Regions from separate parts of the Alkalihalobacillus sp. R86527 genome, predicted to be linked through region 1. Evidence: riboswitches for the same ligand, from Rfam matches in the RefSeq annotation. Region 1 holds a riboswitch; each other region holds the start of a gene.
The links. A riboswitch is a leader RNA that binds a small molecule or an ion and turns the genes downstream of it on or off. The one in region 1 is predicted to bind S-adenosylmethionine.

Region 1 (6,320 bases):
ATCCACGGAGAAGCACCCGCTGCGACAGCAGCTTCGATGACGCCTTTGTCAATTTCACGCGCAGCCGATTCTACGATTCTTGCATAAAACGGGATTGCCGCTACGGAAAGCGAAACAGAGGCTGCCATAGGACCAATTGTGGTACCTAATAGGAGACTCGTTACCGGTAGTAAGAATACGAGCAAGATGATGAAAGGGACTGAACGAATCAAATTGATGATGATGCCAACCGCTTGCTTCACCCATTTATTCTCTAGAAACAACCCTTCATCCGTAATAAACAAGATGACACCTAGCGGGAGACCGATGACCACCGCGAACAACAATGCGATCCCTACCATAATCAACGTTTCAAAGAACGCGACATTTAGTTCAGGCAAGAGCTTGATAATGTGGTCCATCATTAATCACCTCCACGTTGTTTACTCGCTTCTCTAAATAAGAAATCGCTTGATATACTTCAGTGTCATCGCCACTGACATCCATAATGAACACACCGAGTGGCGTATCTTGGATGTATTCAACTTTTCCATGCAGAATATTGCCTTTCACTTTGAATCTCTGTAACATATCAGAAACGACCGCATCGGTTGCTAGATCTCGGAGAAACATGAGTTTAACAAGCTTGCCTTGGACTTGTTCCATCAACGAATCTGGAAGACGAAATTCAAGCACGTTTTGGATGAATGTCTTTGTTAATTCATCTTTTGGATTAGAAAAGATATCGAACGTCGTACCAGATTCAACCACTCTCCCTTCTCGCATCACCGCACACCGATGACAGATTTCCTTCACCACTTCCATTTCATGAGTAATGATCACGATCGTTATTCCTAGCTTCTTATTGATATCCTTCAGCAATGAAAGAATGGATTTCGTCGTATTTGGATCAAGTGCGGACGTCGCTTCATCGCAAAGCAACACCTTCGGATCGTTTGCTAACGCTCGAGCAATACTCACCCTCTGTTTTTGTCCACCGCTCAATTGTGATGGGTATTTCCTTTTCTGATCAGTGAGCTCCACCACACTCAACAAATGATCCACCTTTTCCTCAATTTGTTTTTTACTCACACCGGCAGCCAGAAGCGCGAATGCTACATTCTCATAGACGGTTTTTGAAGTAACCAAATAGAACCCTTGAAATATCATGCCGATCGATTGCCTTGCTTTTCGAAGGTCTTTACTCGATAGCGAAAGTAAATCGACATCATCGACATGAACGGATCCTGTTGTAGGTCTTTCCAACACATTTATAAAACGAAGGAGCGTACTCTTCCCTGCACCGCTATACCCAACGATCCCAAAGATTTCTCCCTGGCTAACGTTAAGTGACACGTTATCGACAGCGACAATCTTCTCTTTATTCCCGTACTCTTTCGTAATATCTTTTAGTTCAATCATCGTACGACTTCCTTACGAAAAGCATAGGCTTTCCCTGGATGATCATCTGGCAGTCTCGCTTCTCCGTCGAACAGTTTTTCACGAAGGGTGCCTTCTTCATACTCCTCTTTATATAACCCGCGTTTCTGTAATTCTGGAACAACTAACTCTACGAACGCCTCTAAATCTCCTGGTGATACAAGATGATTTAAATTAAATCCATCCACCCCTGAAGCTTCGAATTGAAACTGGATCGCATCTGCTACCTCAGCAGGATTGCCGACGATCACACTATTTCGGTCGATCGATTCAAAACGATTTAACACTTCTCTAACGGTCAGCTTCTTCGGGGCATCCTTCGTCAACGTCGCTGCTTTATACTGACCACCTTCTGTTGTTTTCTTATATTCAAACGGTTCATCTGGGTCCATTTCTTCAAATTCTGCTACATCATACCCACTTGCGCCGTATTGTGCTTTGGCAGCGTCAGCACTCCAAACTTTGTTGTATTCCTCAAACTTCTGCTCAGCTTCCTCCGTTGTTTCACCGACAATTACGCTTAAAAATGAGAAGATCTTTACGTTATCAGGATTTCTTCCATGCTTAACGGCACGCTCACGAATATCCTCGGCATAATACCGGATTCGCTCTGGTGTAGGACCGCCAACAAAAACACACTCCGCATGCTTTGAAGCAAATTCGCGTCCCTTCTCGGATGTTCCAGCTTGATAGATGACAGGCGTTCGTTGTGGCGATGGTTCACTAAGATGAGGCCCTTCTACACTAAAATAGTGACCTTCATGATCGATTTCATGAACTTTGTATGGATCAACAAGCGTATCTGTTTGATGATCTTCAACAACCGCTCCATCCTCCCAACTGCTCTCCCACAATTTGTAGGACACGTCCATATACTCATGAGCGATATCATACCGTTCATCATGACGAATCATCTTATCGAGACCAAAGTTACGTGCTGCATTCGGTAAATAAGACGTCACAACATTCCAGGCAACTCGCCCTTTCGTTAGATGATCAAGCGTCGAAAACCTACGGGCATTTCCAAACGGTGCTTCGTATGTCGTACTCACCGTTACAGCGAATGAGAGATGATTCGTGACACTTGCCATCGCTGGAACAAGAAGAGCAGGATCGTTGATTGGAACTTGCAACCCGTCACGAATCGAAGGATCTTTACTTTTTTGATAAACATCATACACACCGAGAACATCCGCAAAGAAAATCGCATCGAATTTCCCTTTCTCTAACGTCTTAGCAAGATCGATCCAGTAGTCTAAGTCTTTGTATCTCTGATGACGCTTGCTCTCTGCATGTTTCCATAGCCCGTGTGAATTGTGCATCGAACTGTTCATGTCAAACGCATTTAAAATAATTTGTTTACTCATCTCTCCATACCTCCACTCTTTTTTTAAGACGCAAAAAGGCCTCTTCATAAGAAAAGAAGAGGCCTTGAAAAAGCAACTGTCTTTTCTTATCCTTCAAGCATTGCTTGCTGGAATTGGCACAGTACTCATGCGAGTCTGTTGCCGAGGCTTCAAAGGGCCAGTCCCTCCACCTCTCTTGATAAGAAAGTTTGTTTTATGGAATTTAACGATGAATATACAGCACCGATTCATGACCTGTCAACAAGATATCAAAAAATTATTTCTTTTCTAATTACTTGTTGACATTGGATTAATTTGTCTTTATTCTATTCTTTAACGCGCTAATACATTTATCTAGAGTCAGGGGAGGAATCTGGTCCAACGATCCTGCAGCAACCGCTTATCTTAAGCAAGGTGCTCATTCCAGCAGACTTTTTGTCTGAAAGATGAAGCTTGTATGGTTCGAATCATGGAGAGCCTAAGTCTACTTTCAGCTGAAAGTAGACTTTTTTTGTATAGAAAAAAAGGAGGATACTGATGCCACTCGTAACTGAAAAACAGCCAAACTTAGAAGAAGACGTCAAAGAACTTGTAGAACGGTTTAAAACAAGAGCCGCCAAATACGATGAAGAGGAAAGGTTTCCTTACGAGAATTTCGAAGACTTAAAGGAGAAGAATTTTCTATCTCTCACTGTGCCAAAAGAATACGGAGGCTACGGTCTTAACCTGTACGAGTTCTTGAAAGTTCAAGAACAGCTAGCATCAGGTGATGGTCCTACGGCTCTATCGCTCGGCTGGCAGCTTGGCGTCATATTAGAAATCGCTGAATTAAGAGCGTGGGATGAAGCTGTATTCTCTAAAGTGTGCGAGTTGATCGTAAACGAAAAAGCACTCTTAAACCTCGCGCAAACAGAAAAAGCGACCGGCAGTCCTTCACGCGGAGGCATTCCTCTTACGACTGCTACCAGAACGACAAACGGCTGGTTGATCAATGGACGGAAATCGTTTACGTCGATGGCGGTGGCTCTGGATTATTCGATCGTGACCGCCGATGTGGACCAAACCGGTAAGAAAGGGTATTTGCTGATCGACCATAAGCTAAAAGGTGTTCAGGTCGAGGAAACGTGGGATAGTATCTCGATGAAAGGTACGAAGAGTGATGATCTCGTTCTACATAACGTCCATGTTAAACCTGAAGATCTATTGGTAATCGAGGAGAATCACAAGGCATCCCCGAAAGGATGGTATCTTCAGATTCCCGCAGTGTACCTTGGCATCGCAACGTCAGCCATGGACTACACGGTAGAATTCGCCTCCTCCTTCTCTCCTTCCACTCTTCCTGGACCTATTAAAGATGTCTCGGAAGTACGTAGGAAGATTGGGGAAATGCAGTTAGAGATATTCAACGCGAGAGAAGTTCTTTACTCTGTCGCAAAGCGATGGAGCGAAAACCCTGATAAACGTCATAATATGGGGTCTGATTTAGCAGCAGTGAAGCATATCGTAACAAATAGCGCAAACCGGGTCGTAGACTTAGCGATGCGTGTGGTCGGTGCTAGAAGTCTCTCTGCCAGCAACCCATTACAGCGGCACTTTCGAAATGTGCGAGCAGGGCTTCATAACCCGCCGACGGACGATGCGATTGTGTATAGTCTTGCAAACAGCGTGTTTGATGACTAAGTACGTGTTATAACACTAGTTTAGGAGCGTGAAAAAAGATGAGCAACGTTGTACTTATTTACGGAGGAAATTCCCTGCAATCGAGATTGAAAGGTATCAAAGATTATGCAGAAAGTTATTTAGATGAGAAGTCGATCTCCTATGAATCAATCAATGTAATCGACTTACCCGCTACCGATTTAATCACCGCTAACTTTAATAGTCCTGAAATTTTAGAAGCAAATGAAAAAGTAGAGAAAGCGGATGCTGTGATTATTTTGACCCCTGTTTATAAGGCATCGTATACAGGGATATTGAAGACCTATCTTGATCTTCTCCCACAAAAAGCTTTGAAAGGAAAAGCTGTTTTGCCATTGATGATTGGTGGTTCGTTCGGGCATTTACTCGCGATCGATTATGCCCTCAAGCCTGTTCTCTCTTCACTTGGAGCGACGAATCTACTTAGCGGTGCGTATGTGATCGACCAGCACGTTCAGCGTGTTGAGGGGAATATGTATGTGTTGGATGAGGAAGCGAAGGAACGGATGAGGGTTAATTTGGAGACGCTAGTGGAAGAATTGAAGAAATAAGGAAAATAAAAAGTAAGAGCTCAACATATCAGTTGAGCTCTTACTTTATTTAAGTTTCCCATAGTATGGCACGATACTTGTTTTATTTTGAATCTCAAGTAATTGCGAGACAGTCACAAATTGGTATCCTCTTTGTTCTAATTGAGTGAGTAGTTCAGGAAGAGCTTCGGCTGTACTCGGATGAATGTCATGCAACAGAACAATCGCTCCGCTAGTCGCATTTTCTCCTACTTCTTTAATAACCGCAGATGCCTGTAACGTTTGCCAATCCAATGAATCGACTGACCAATTGATGATAGGAGTACCCATTTGTTTCGAAACCGCTTCGACATGCTTATTCAACGCTCCATAAGGAGGACGAACTAATTGAGGCTCCTGTCCAGTTGCTTTCTCGATTTCATCACTGGATTGTTGAATTTCCCTTCGGATGCTCTCTGGACCTAAATTGGAAAGGTCCATGTGATTCTCCGTGTGGTTCCCTATTTCATGCCCTTCTTCCGCAACCTGGCGAGCGATCGTGGGATAGTACTCCACCTGGCTACCAAGCATAAAGAAGGTGGCTTTGGCGTTGTGTTTTTCAAGGATATCCAATACTTTTGGCGTTACGGTTTGGTGTGGGCCGTCATCAAAAGTTAATGCAATGTATTTTCCATCCTCATCTAATTGGACCTGATCCGGTTTATTCTCGGTTTCAGGCTCTTCAGGTTCTTGTAGGATGTCCATTTCATTAATGATATCCTCTTTCAAATATGAAGTGACTTTATCTAATGGAATGTTCACCTGGACATTTCCAGCGACCCCGGCTGCAACCTCATATTTATTAAAATGGATGACTAAGCATTCTTTTGATAAAGACCATTTCCAACTGCCTGGATCTGATAAAGCTTTCTTCATATCTTCTTCAAGAATATAACCTTGAAGATTTTCATTATCTTCCAATCGTTTTTTCACTTCAGTTTGAAGCTTTTTCATAGCCCCAGTATCTTCTTTTAGAACGTCTTCAATCTTTAAAACTCGGTCTTTCTCAAGATCAATCACCAAGGGCATAACCGTCTCATTCCCATTTGCACCCCCTACGTATTCATAAGAAGTGAATATCAAGCTATACTTATTTTTTGACCACGGTTTGGTTTCCACCTGAATGTTTAAGTGACCACGTGCCCTTTCCTCGAAGTCCCTTTCTTCAACGGTTCTATAAAAAGAGTCTTTCTTTTCCTTAATCCATTGTTGGATCGATTGATTCACCTTTTGACTAGTGGTTTCCAAGTCACTGATTGACGTTGTATAAGTTTCTGATTCTGTCGTA
Region 2 (6,320 bases), 2.9 Mb from region 1:
TTTGTTCGTTACAAACAGGGCACCACTCACCTCTAAAGAAAACGAGCATATGCCATCTGTTACTGTCTTCTTCTAAATGCTTATCCAGTTGAAAAAGGCCTCCCTCAGTATCTACGAGAGAAAAAGTTGGTACATTCTGTCCTAAAGATAATTTAGCCACTATACTCACTCCTATTTCAATGTCTTATCCATTGCTTTCCACCTACTGAACATAATAAAACATCATTGGATGGTTTAACGTAATCAAATAACAGGGAAAATAAAATATGGAAAAAGAAAAAGAACCTTTGGAGGGAAAAAATATGACTTTGTCGAATCAAGAAATACAGGGTTTTAAAAAAACCCTTCTTATGCAGAAAAAGGAAATACTTGAGAATGGTTCAGCCGAGCATAAAGAAAATAACGGGCTTGCTGAAGAAACGGGGGATTTAACGTCATATGACAACCATTTTGCTGACCTTGCAACAGAGTTGGATGAAAGAGAGAAAGATATTACAATTGAAGATGCGGCAAGAGAGCGTTTAGAGTTAATCAATACGGCTCTTGATCGCATTCGTGAAGGAAATTATGGGATTTGTGTTGATACAGGAGAACAAATTGATAGAGAGCGTTTGGAAGCTATTCCATATGCGATCCGTACGAAAGAAGCTCAAGATAGACTTGAAGATCGAAAAGAAGGAAATAAATCAGAAACTGAGGCATCGTTTGCCACAGGCGGTGAAAGGGAAGATGCCCGAATTCGGACAGTAGACGATCTACAAGAGGAACACGGGAATTCAACAAGGATTCCGTCCTCAGAAGACGAGCGTTCTGACGACTAGGTAGAATACTTTATAGAAAGTGAAACGATATGCCTTCTTATCCATATACTATAGTAAACGCAGTAGAGACGACAGCTTGAATGGAGAGTTGCGCCATGCATGATAAAGTGATTATTGTAGAAGGTAAGACGGATCGAGATCAGCTACTTAGAATTCTAGATGAACCAGTAGATATTATTTGTACGTACGGTACGATTAGCTTTGATCGACTCGAAGAATTAAGTGAAGATTTGGTCGAAAAGGATGTGTATGTACTCGTCGATGCAGACGAGGCTGGTGAAAAGCTACGAAAACAATTAAAGCAAGAAATTCCTCATGCGGAACATTTGTACATTACGATGCTGCATCGAGAAGTTGCGGAAACACCATTAAATTATTTAAAACGCATTCTACGAGCAGCAAAATTCAAAGTAATGACTGCATAAATAGAAAAGATACATTTCCGGAGTAGGGGCTCACTGAGCTTCCTCTTCGGGTTTATAAATGAAGGAGTATACAGATATGATAGAATTAAACAAAGAGGTTGAGATTGAGAGAGCCCATCAGGAATCAATGTCGGTGCTCTTTTTTTATACGCCTTTTTGTTCGACGTGTAAAATTGCTGAAAGAATGTTAGGTATAGCAATAGAAGCGAACAATTTAAAGGAACAAACGTATAAAGTCAATTTAAATTATTTCCCGAATTTAGCTGAAAAGCTAACGATTCAAAGCGTTCCTGCACTTACAATCTTTAAAAATGGACAAGAGGTCGAAACAATTTTCGCATTTGAGTCAGTCGTTCGTCTGAATTCTTTATTTCATAAGTATAAAGAGAGTTAAATTTATTTGATGAAGTTTGACCAATTCCACCACAGGATACGTTGTTTAAAAAGCGTATTCTCGTAGGGGTTTAACGGGATTAGAATTTGTTGAAAATTGTGCAATATTAATAATGATAAAATATGATAACAGACAGTAAAGAAACAGTAACATTGTCATTAAATTGTATTTTCGTTGCAGCTGATTGAGTGGTATAAATGAATAGAGAGTCGCCATTCGAACATATCGTATGGGGGCGAATTTTATTTTGCATTCTTTTTAAATTTTTAAAAAAACAGACATCTAAGAAAAAAACCTAATAAGCGATCAATGATAAATTGACTGCAAGATGAGAGGTGTATGACATGACAACCATTTCAATCAGCACGAAAATCGGAAAATATAAAAGTAATAATGACAATGTTACATTAGAAGATAAAATTGATAGAATACAGAATGGTGACGAGTTTTTACGAAATAAACTTTTGGAAGACTACCAGCCATTTATAAAGAAAATTACGTCAAAAGTCTGCAATCGATACATTAATCAAATGATGGACGAATTTAGTATTGGTCTATCAGCTTTTAATGAAGCGATGGATCAGTACCAAAGAGGACAAGGTAGTCGTTTTCTTACATTTGCAGATATGGTTATCCGTCGCCGCGTAATCGACTATATCCGTAAAGAAGCACGTCAAAATAAGTACATCTATCTTGAACCAGAAGAGTTGGACGAAGAAGGTAGATTAGAAGATAGCTTTGCTGAACAGAAGGCAGCGCTTGACGTATATGAGATGGATAAACAGCGGGAAGTAAGAATGTATGAAATCGAAGAATACGAACAATTGCTGCAGAAATTCAGCATCACGTTCAAAGTGTTAAGTAAGAATTGTCCAAAACACATAGATGCGAGAGATAATGCGAAATTGATAGCGAAGCTTATCGCGGAGGATTCTACTTTGTCGAGTTATCTTCTCGAAAAAAAACAACTTCCAATAAAAGATTTGCTGTCTCTTGTTTCTTGCAGTCGGAAAACGATCGAACGTAATCGAAAGTATATAATAGCAGTTGCATTAATTTATCTGGGAGGTTTTAATGCACTGAAATCTTATATACAGTAACTGAACGAGGGGGCCAGGGGATGAAAAACGGGGTTATTATGGAGATACGAGGCAGAAAAGCCGTAGTCCTGACACCCGATGGTGAATTTACAACAATCTATCTTAAACGCAATCATAATTTATCAATTGGCTCTGAAATTAAACTTGCACAAAAACCTGAGAAAAATAGAAAAGGTTACTTTATCCCCTCAATGCCAACTATGGCAGGAATGGCGACGATCATTATGCTTTTTGTCATTGTGGCTAGTGTTATTCCAGTCCCGAACAACGATGCAGTGGCTGCCTATGTTAGCTTCGACATCAATCCAAGTATCGAGGTGGGAATCAATTCCGACCTTGAAATTGTAGAGTATCAAGCTTGGAATTCGGACGGTGAAGGGTTGAATTTAGATCAAGATACAAAGAATATGCCGCTAGAAGAGTTTGCAAATATTCTTTTTTCAAAACTTGAAGAAAATGGGTACCTAACTGATAAAGGACAACTACTTATCGTAGCGAGTAATGTTGAAAAAAACAGTCGCTATCAGAAAGTCAAAAGCAAACTAGAAGAAACGATTAACGGTTTAAAGCAAAACGATGTTTTAACAAAACAAGCTGTTGCAATTACAACTATTTTACATGCTGATTATCAAACGCGGAACGAAGCAGTTGAAAAAGGTGTGTCTCCTGGAAAATACATGACGTATTTAGCAGCACAAGATCGTGGAGTCTCGATTACTCTTGAAGATGCTCGTAAGCTCTCTATTAAGAAGTTGGGTGCACTCAACAATAGAGCAACTGCTTCAGAAGATGATGAAGCAGAGCCTACTGAAAACGTTACGTACGATCTAGAAAATAAGATTACTCAGCTTAATGATGAATCTAATAAAGCAGTTACTAGTGAATCAAATAAAAAAAAAGAACAAAGTAAGCAGCGTCCAGTAGTAAAAGAAGACAAAGAACCAATCGGTAAGCTCTCAGATAATGGTCAATCTTCATCTCAACAATCCGTTGACAAAACTGCTAAGAAGCTAAAAGATTCTGAACCACAGGAAACGTCTGTGCAAAAAAAGGATAAAGAAAAGAAAGAAAAAGAAGACAAAAACAATCGTTCTTCGAAGGAAGACCATAAAGATAGAAATGATTACGATGATAAGAAAGACAAAAAAGACAAGAAAGACTACAAAGACAAGCACAAAGATAAACACAAAGAGAAGCACAAAGATAAACATGACAACAAACACGAAGATAAACATGAGGACAAGTACGAAAGCAAACACGATCACCACTCTAATGATAAACGAGAAAGTAAAAAAGAGTGGAAAGATAAAGATAAGCACTGAGAGTAATTTTTTAACTTGTTTGAAAAAGGTTTAACGCTATTATTTTATATTATTAAAAAAGAGTCAGGGAGATCATCTCCCTGGCTCTTGTTGTTCTGTCCAATCGTTATTAAAGCATGATAGTGGGAAGAACTTTGATGATATCCATGAAAGATGCCTGGTCCCCAAACGTCTCTACAATGTTGTGTTGCTTATCGAGAAGCACCGTTGTTGGAACACCTTTACACCCATAGAGATCATACGTTTCTCTCCCTTTGTCTTTTAGTACCGGGAAGGAGAGGTCGTTTTTGATTGCAAATTGTTTACCAGCTTCTTCTGAGCGTTCTCGTCCAGTCACATTGATAGTAAGAAATTCAAGTTTGTCTAAGTCTGCGTGTTCATAAAATTGTTCTTTCATTGGTAGGTCTTTCATACAATCAGGACACCATGATGCCCAAAAGGTAAGCATAACAGGCTTTCCTATATAGTCATCCAAGGAGTATGTTTTATCATTTCGGACCTCTTGTAAAGAAAACGTAGGGGCTTTCACAAAAAGTCTCCTTTCAAATATAGATTTATGGTAACCTTACCAAAATTCACGTTCTAATCAAAACAATTTGTGCGTAGTTTGAATTTGTATAAACTTTCAAAAAAATGTTTGACACTAATGCATTGCCTTGCTAAAATAATACTCAATCAAAGTAATTGAATATTCGTACTTATCTAGAGAGGCGGAGGGACTGGCCCTATGAAGCCCGGCAACCGGCAAACCATTTGGTTTGAAAAGGTGCCAATTCCTGCAGGATTTTTCCTGGAAGATAAGCAGAGCTGATTTAATATAATCGTGCCTCTCTGTCTTTCAGAGAGGCTTTTTTGTTTTTATAAGTAGTTGAAATTGTTATTGCGTGATGGGAGTGAGAGGGAGTTGGGAAAAGAGACGAATTATGAGGAACAACGGGTCTCCATTGGCTCGCTTGTACTTGAATCAGGAAAAGAACTTGAAGAAGTTGAGTTAGCTTACGAACGTGTTGGACCGAAGGAAGCACCAGTCATTCTAGTCTGTCATGCACTAACAGGTAATCAGTATACGGTTGGAAGAAGCGAGGATGGGTGGTGGAAAGGGCTTATCGGTCATCACAAATTTGTGGATACTTCTGAATTTCAGGTAATCACATTTAACGTACTCGGAGGATGTAATGGCTCAACTGGTCCATTATCTCTAAATCCAGCTACAAACCATCCGTATCAGGCAGACTTTCCTTTCGTAAGTGTGAGAGATATGGTCCATTCTCAAAGGAGAGCGCTTGAAGTACTTGGTATTGAACACCTTCACGCAGTGGTCGGTGGATCGCTTGGAGGAATGCAGGTTCTCGAGTGGGGAATTCTTTATCCAGATGTAATGGAGCATCTCGTACCGTTAGCTGTGACCCCCTCTCTAAGCGCATACGGAATTGCGTATAATGCAATTTCGAGGTATGCCATAACGAATGACTCTGAATGGAAAGATGGGTATTACAAGCATACTCACCCACCAGCTGCGGGGCTAGCTACAGCGCGTATGATCGGAATGATTTCGTATCGTACAGATGAAATGTTTCAAAAGAAATTTGGCAGGAGGGAGATCGACAAACCTGAAGAACATACCGAGGCTGCCTACGACGTCGAATCTTATCTCAAATACCAGGGACAAAAGCTTGTTGGCAGGTTTGATGCCAATAGCTACTTATATTTATTAAAAGCAATGGATCACCATGATATAGCTAGAGGAAGAGACAGTATTACACCAATACAGAAGATACGAGCTAACGTTTTAGCCATTAGCTTTAAAGGTGATTTAATTTATCCACCCAAGGATCTTGAAAATATTTTTTGCCTTGAGAGGATGGCACGATTCTATCTCGTCGATACAAAGTATGGTCATGATGGGTTCCTTGTTGAATTTGATAAGTGGGGTCCATTAATTAAAGAGCAGTTAAAAGAACCGTCAAAAATTTGAAGGAGTGGATAAGAGATGGCAGAGAATCGTTATAACTTAGAGACAATTGGAATTCATGGTGGTTTACAGGCTGATCCTGCTACTGGAGCGAGAGCATTACCGATTTATCAAACCAACGCCTATAAATTTGATAACACAGACCATGCAGCAGATTTGTTTGGATTAAAAGAGGAAGGATTTATTTATTCTCGGATTGGTAATCCAACGGTAGGTACACTTGAAGAACGAGTTGCTCAGCTCGAGGGAGGAATAGGAGCTCTTGGGCTTGCGAGCGGGATGGCTG
Region 3 (6,320 bases), 1.7 Mb from region 1:
GAGTCCCATACTAAGGCTGCATTAAACGTGCCTTTTTTTCCTTTCAATCCTTTGATAATCGATGATTTGCCATCTTTTAAAATCTTTTTTGCGTTTGTTTGCGATACGGGTTTTCCGAGTATACGTTTTGAAATGGTGAAAGAGCATTGGTTCTTTGAGTACCCGCTGCACCCATACAATTTGCCTTTATCAATCACGTCAGAATTACATAAAGGACACGCTCCTACTTTTTTACCGAGAGCTTTTTTTGAAGTCGTAGATGGCTCGATCGTAACCCCTTTCGTATCCCACGAGTCGGATGACCGAATTGCATCTTCCGTTAACTTTGCAGCAAGTTTCTTTACTGATTCCATAAATACTTGAGGAGATGCATTTCCACTACCTATTTCTTTTAACCTTTGTTCCCATTTCGCAGTCATTTCTGGACTAGCAAGAACCGCTTCACCTATCGAGTCGATAAGTAAGATTCCTTTGTCAGTAGCTGACACCTGGTTTTTCACAACTTCGATATACTTTCGGTCCTTAAGCATCGTAATAATTCCAGCACGCGTGGCTTCTGTTCCGAGCCCTTCTGTATCCTTTAAGACTTTCTCTAAGGATTCATCTTCAAGATGTTTTCCGGCAGTTTTCATCATCGTAATAAGCTGTCCTTCAGTGAACCGTTTCGGAGGCTGCGTCTTTCCTTCGATAACATCTGCTGATATGACAGTACCCGCCTGTCCCTTAACGATAGGAGGGAGAACCTCGTCCTTTTGGGAGGAGGTGATGACTCTATGCCAACCCTCTTGGACTTTTACTTGCCCTTTTGAAATAAACTCTGCTCGATCCTCCACGAGAGTCGTTAGAGTCGTATAGTCTACGATTGCTACATCTTCATGTGCAGCGAGAAGGCTTCTTGCGATGAGATCATAGATTTTTGATTCTTCACCAGAGAGTCTATCGAGTTTAGGAACCTGTTCTGTTGGAATGATGGCATAGTGATCACTTACTTTTGAAGCATTCACGTAGCGTTTATCATTCATAATCGATTGTTTCTTTAAAGGGAAAAGGGATTTATACGCTTCTTGCTTCTGAAGCTTTGAAAGAATCGATGGAAACTCCGCTGCTTCTTCAGTTGTAACAAAACTGGAATCACTTCGTGGATAAGAAATCATTCCTTTTGTATAAAGTTTCTGTGCAATATCTAGTGTTTTTTTAGGAGAAAATTTATACTTTTTATTCGCTGCTGATTGAAGTGATGAGAGTTGGTAAAGGTAAGGAGGTTTGTACTGTTTTCGCTCCTTTTTCACTTTGCTTGCTTGGCAGGTTTTATCCTTGCAGAATGCAGCAATCGCTTTTGCCATCTCAGGATTATCAACTCTCGTTTGATCATCTTTCATCCATTTTCCTATTACTTTCTCTCCGTTATAATCAAATGTTCCTTTCACTTCCCAAAACGGTTCGGATTTAAAATTAGAAATCTCCTTTTCACGCTTTACAACGAGTGCAAGCGTTGGAGTTTGGACTCTTCCAGCAGAAAATACATCTTGAATCCCTTTTTGCTTAAATAATAGCGTATATGCTCTTGATGCGTTAATTCCAACTACCCAGTCTGCACATGATCGTGCATAGGCTTCGAAATATAAGTTTCTCGTATCTCTTTCACCTCGTAGTGAGTTGAATCCTTCTTTTACCGCTTTTTCTGTTAGTGACGAAATCCATAAGCGTTGCATCGGTTTTTTACAACCGGTTTGGTTGATGATGGTCCTGACGATAAGCTCACCTTCCCGGCCAGCATCTCCCGCATGAATGATGGAACCAACATCTTTCTTTTGAAGAAGTTCTTTAATAATCTTAAATTGCTTCCATTTGCTTTTAGAAACCTGGTATTGAAATTGCTCTGGTATCATCGGTAAGGTTTGTAACGTCCATTTCTTCCATTCGGTTTTGTACGTTTCTGGAGGAACTAGTTCACAAAGGTGTCCTACTGCCCATGTTACGTATGCGCCACCTGGGAAATCAGATGTGGGCTTAATATATATGTACCCCTGTTTTTTTTCAGAAGGATAAGGAGCGGCCAACCTTGAGCCCTGATCAGGCTTTTCCGCTATAATGCAAACTGCTTCCAATCAAAACATCCCTTCTTAATCATGATTAAAACGTGTTTTCATATTTCAGTATAGCTCACTCTGTACAGTTGTGGACATAAAAAAACTGCTGATAAGACAGCAGTCATCTTACATTAACACCAACCTAAATCACAATCAAACACGAATTGTTTGATAACCTCTGGTTCTTTTTCTAGAACGTATATTCGATGATTTTCTACTACATAGGATGAATTCACCCTATATACTGATGTGTTTAAGTTCAATTCTCCTATCTTCACCTTGTTTCTATAAAGGTCGATCGTACCTTTGTTTAGCTTTCCTACCACAATGCTTGTAATATCCGTTTTTTTCATAAACTTCCCCTCTTTTCCTAAAGAAAATACACGCTCAAACTGGATGGTGTCTTTGATATAATGAAGAAATGATAAAAGAAAGGGAGGGTATCTTTGGAACAACAGCATGATTATGAACGGCGTAGCATGGTACATAGTAAGAAAAATGTTGTCCAAAAAAGTTATTTAAGATTGTCGAATCATATAAGAACCGTTTTCCAAAGAATGTGGAAAGGTGCTTCCTATGGGGCATTGTTGATGACGATGTTCCTTATTTTTTCGATAGGTTTTGATTTCCATACTGGACTTGGCAAAGGAATCGATATTCTCATATTCTCACTCCTGAGTGTTTTGGGTACGTTGGTCATCTTCTACATTGTAAAGCTCTTCGTAAAATATTTAGTGAAGCTTCCAGTTTTCTTTATAGCTGCATTAGCTGTGTCTGTTGGACTAATTATTTATACACTTGATCAGTTTAAATCTCTTGAGAACATCTTACCTCTTGCCTATTTGGTTGCAGGTATTGGCTTAGTCATAGGAGGCTTTTTAGGGTACCCTATCGTTCATGGAATGAAGAGACCTTCTTCTATTTTTATGCTGGCGTTTGGAACCCTAATAACCGCAATCTTTTTTTATTGGCTGTTCACACCAGGTATAACTGAAGAACGATTACATGTCGAGCAACAAACCCTCTCTCCAGTAAGTGAAAACCCCTCTTTGCCGGGTAAATATGACATAAAAACGTTTACTTACGGAAGTGGTACAGACAAACATAGAGAAGTTTTCGGGGAAAAGGTAGATGTTCAAACAACGTCTGTTAACGGTTCCGCCCTTATTGGTGACTGGTCGAAACTACGTGAAATGTTCTGGGGCTTTACTGATACAAACCTCCCTATTAATGGTAGGGTGTGGATGCCTGATGGTGAGGGGAAATTCCCTTTAGTGTTGATGGTCCACGGTAATCACAAGATGGAAGACTTCTCAGATGAAGGCTATCGTTATCTAGGTGAATTACTTGCTAGTAGAGGTTTTATCACTGTATCAGTGGATGAGAATTTCTTGAATTCTTCTTGGTCTGGTAGTTTAGGAGGAGATATTAATGGAAGAGCGTGGATGCTATTAAGTCATCTAAAAGAAATTGAAAAACTATCAACAAAGAAACAAGCGCCGTTTTATGAAAAAGTAGATTTCGAGAACATTGCTCTTACCGGCCATTCACGCGGTGGACAAGCAGCTATTCTGGCGGCAAAGTTCAATAAGTTAGAGCGTTATCCAAACAACGCATATAAACGGTTCGACTTTCAGTATAATATCAAAAGCGTTATTGCAATCGCCCCGACCGATTACCATACAATTGCAGATCGGAAAATTGAATTGAATGATGTGAATTACTTAATCCTACATGGTTCATACGACAGTGATCTTTCTGAATTTGAAGGCGACCGTCAATTCAATGGAATCACCTTAACTGGTAGAAAGAATATCATGAAAGCTGCTCTTTATGTGGATCGAGCAAACCATGGACAGTTTAACACTACATGGGGAGACAACGACACGTACTTTCCATTCACGCTTTTATTAAATAAAAAACCTCTTCTAGATGGAAAAGAACAGCGACAAATTGCGAAGACGTATGTTTCAGGTTTTTTAGAGGCAACCCTTCATGATGATTCATCTTTTGTACCGATGTTTGAAGATTATCGATATGCATTAGAATGGCTACCTTCGACAACCTATATTAATAAATATGAGGATCCTTCGTATCATATCTTTAGTGATTTTGAAGAGGATGTAGATGTCTCCACGGCTTCTTCTCCTTATCTCAATATGGATGCCGAGGGATTATTGCAATGGTATGAAGGTGAATTGGAATTTAGAAGAAATAAAGTAAGAGATAATCACGGAGTGTTTCTAAAATGGGATCATGCTTATTCAAAGAATGGCTCATATACGCTTTCGTTTAAGAAGTTATTGGAAAACCCTTATTCATTTAATAAGAATAGCGCCTTAACCTTCACAGCAGGAAATGTTTCTGACGAGGAAGAAGTTGTAATGGATTTTAGTATTGTTGCTACTTCTGAGAACGGGGAATCCGCAAGTGTACAAATAAGTGATGTTATGAGTATGCATCCGGTCCTCCCTATCCAGCATACGAAAACAAAATTTTATGAAGAAGCGCGATTTGGTGATCCTACAGAACCAGTTTTACAAACCTTCAATATACCGATGACAACATTTATGGATCAAAACAGTTCTTTTCAACCGGAGAAGCTCACTTCTATTCGCTTTAAGTTTGATGAATCAGAGAGAGGTAAACTATTCTTAGATCATATTGGTGTTAACCGGAGATAGAGTATACAAAAAGGCTTTCCCAAATCTTTAAGGGAAAGCCTTTTTTATCCTATCATGAAATTTTGCAAGAAGATTGACCATGTTTCGCAAGGTAGCTCTGATGGTATTCATCAGCTCTATAGAAATTGGCTGCAGGTACAATTTGAGTTACAATCGGTTTTTTGAACTTTCCAGATGCCGTAAGTTCTGCTTTCGCCTTTTCAGCTAACGTTCTTTGCTCATCAGAACTATAAAAAATAGCTGAGCGATATCTAGTGCCAACATCTTCTCCCTGACGGTTCAGTGAAGTTGGGTTATGGTTTTCGAAAAATACTTGAAGCAACTCATCATATGAAATGATTGCTGGATTATATTCTACGAGTACAGCTTCTGCGTGCCCTGTTAATTCTTTATAGACTTCTTCGTAGGAAGGATCGATCGTTTTTCCTCCGGTAAAGCCAGCAGATGTGGACGTTACCCCATTTAACTGCTGAAATAGTGCTTCTACTCCCCAAAAACATCCTGCTGCAAATACTGCTCTTTCCATTGTTTCCACTCCATTTCTCCAAGTGTCGTTTCTATTTTGGCCAGCTTTTTCTAAATATATGTCTTCGAGTTCACTCAGAGATAACATATAAAGCTGTTTATTATTTTTCTTATAGATTCCTTTTCCTAAAAGGCTTTTGATCATCATTTGTTTTTTTTCTTCATCTTTTGATACAAGTTGCATATTCGTTCACTCCTTTATTAATAAACCGTTTGATGAGGAGTGCATATAAAAAAACCCTCATCTGCCCGAACAGAAGAGGGTTGGTTATACCGATCGCCTCTTCTTATTTTCCGACTTTCGCCGCAGGAATTGGCACGGTGCTCCCGTATAAAATCTATAGGAATCCGTTGCCGAGGTATCTAAGGGCCAGTCCCTCCACCTCTCTGAATAAGAAGATCCTTGAAAAAGGATTATTAAGTTAATGACAATGTTAAAGGTTGTAACACTAGGTGTCAATAGAAAAGCTTACATTAGTGCGCTAAATAATAAAAGAAATTACAAAATAACCAATTGCAGATACAGCAGCACCAATGAGTGCTGGCTTGAGCTTGAATGTTGCATAAGTCATTGTATTTAATTTGAGAATTTTTGCTATTGTATTCGTGTTATCACTTAGAGGTGAAGAAAATGCTCCAAATGTCCCGCTTGCAAATACAGCACCGATCACAAGAGGTAATGATGTCCCTGTTGTTGCACCAAGAGATATTCCAAGTGGCATGAGAATCCCCCATGTTCCCCATGAGGAACCGATAAAGTAAGAAACAAACGAACCAACAAGAAACAAGACCGGTGGTACAAATAATACAGGAATCCAGTTTAAGTTCTGTGTAACAAAGGTTGAAAATCCTAAAGTTTCAGCTGAGGAAGCAAGTCCCCAAACAACTGTGAGTAAAACGATTACAGCCATCATATCGTTCCCACCTTCAATAAAAAAGGTGACGAGATTCTTGAGAGTGAACTTTTGGAACAAATAAAAAACAAATGTTAATAGAACCGTTGTCAGGAGGGCAAACACCA

Region 2: another riboswitch for S-adenosylmethionine. It lies ahead of metX (homoserine O-acetyltransferase MetX); the one in region 1 lies ahead of SJY16_RS19490 (LLM class flavin-dependent oxidoreductase).
Region 3: another riboswitch for S-adenosylmethionine. It lies ahead of msrA (peptide-methionine (S)-S-oxide reductase MsrA); the one in region 1 lies ahead of SJY16_RS19490 (LLM class flavin-dependent oxidoreductase).

Annotation. Positions count from the first base shown of each region.
Region 1 covers NZ_JAXHBW010000001.1:3,727,337-3,733,656, forward strand. The annotation lists gene SJY16_RS19480 (methionine ABC transporter permease) at 1-404, opposite strand, end outside; gene SJY16_RS19485 (methionine ABC transporter ATP-binding protein) at 373-1,401, opposite strand; gene SJY16_RS19490 (LLM class flavin-dependent oxidoreductase) at 1,398-2,786, opposite strand; SAM riboswitch class I at 2,870-2,971, opposite strand; SAM riboswitch class I at 3,113-3,218, shown strand; gene SJY16_RS19495 (acyl-CoA dehydrogenase family protein) at 3,303-4,445, shown strand; gene ssuE (NADPH-dependent FMN reductase) at 4,484-5,014, shown strand; gene SJY16_RS19505 (polysaccharide deacetylase family protein) at 5,060-6,320, opposite strand, start outside.
Region 2 covers NZ_JAXHBW010000001.1:844,773-851,092, forward strand. The annotation lists gene SJY16_RS04295 (peroxiredoxin family protein) at 1-160, opposite strand, end outside; gene SJY16_RS04300 (TraR/DksA C4-type zinc finger protein) at 303-821, shown strand; gene SJY16_RS04305 (toprim domain-containing protein) at 917-1,246, shown strand; gene SJY16_RS04310 (thioredoxin family protein) at 1,323-1,640, shown strand; gene sigI (RNA polymerase sigma-I factor) at 1,985-2,740, shown strand; gene SJY16_RS04320 (anti-sigma factor domain-containing protein) at 2,761-4,062, shown strand; gene SJY16_RS04325 (TlpA disulfide reductase family protein) at 4,172-4,591, opposite strand; SAM riboswitch class I at 4,758-4,866, shown strand; gene metX (homoserine O-acetyltransferase MetX) at 4,967-6,037, shown strand; gene SJY16_RS04335 (O-acetylhomoserine aminocarboxypropyltransferase/cysteine synthase family protein) at 6,053-6,320, shown strand, end outside.
Region 3 covers NZ_JAXHBW010000001.1:1,997,733-2,004,052, forward strand. The annotation lists gene SJY16_RS10160 (DNA topoisomerase III) at 1-2,108, opposite strand, end outside; gene SJY16_RS10165 (DUF2553 family protein) at 2,222-2,443, opposite strand; gene SJY16_RS10170 (alpha/beta hydrolase family protein) at 2,537-4,774, shown strand; gene msrA (peptide-methionine (S)-S-oxide reductase MsrA) at 4,827-5,483, opposite strand; SAM riboswitch class I at 5,584-5,697, opposite strand; gene SJY16_RS10180 (Na+/H+ antiporter NhaC family protein) at 5,782-6,320, opposite strand, start outside.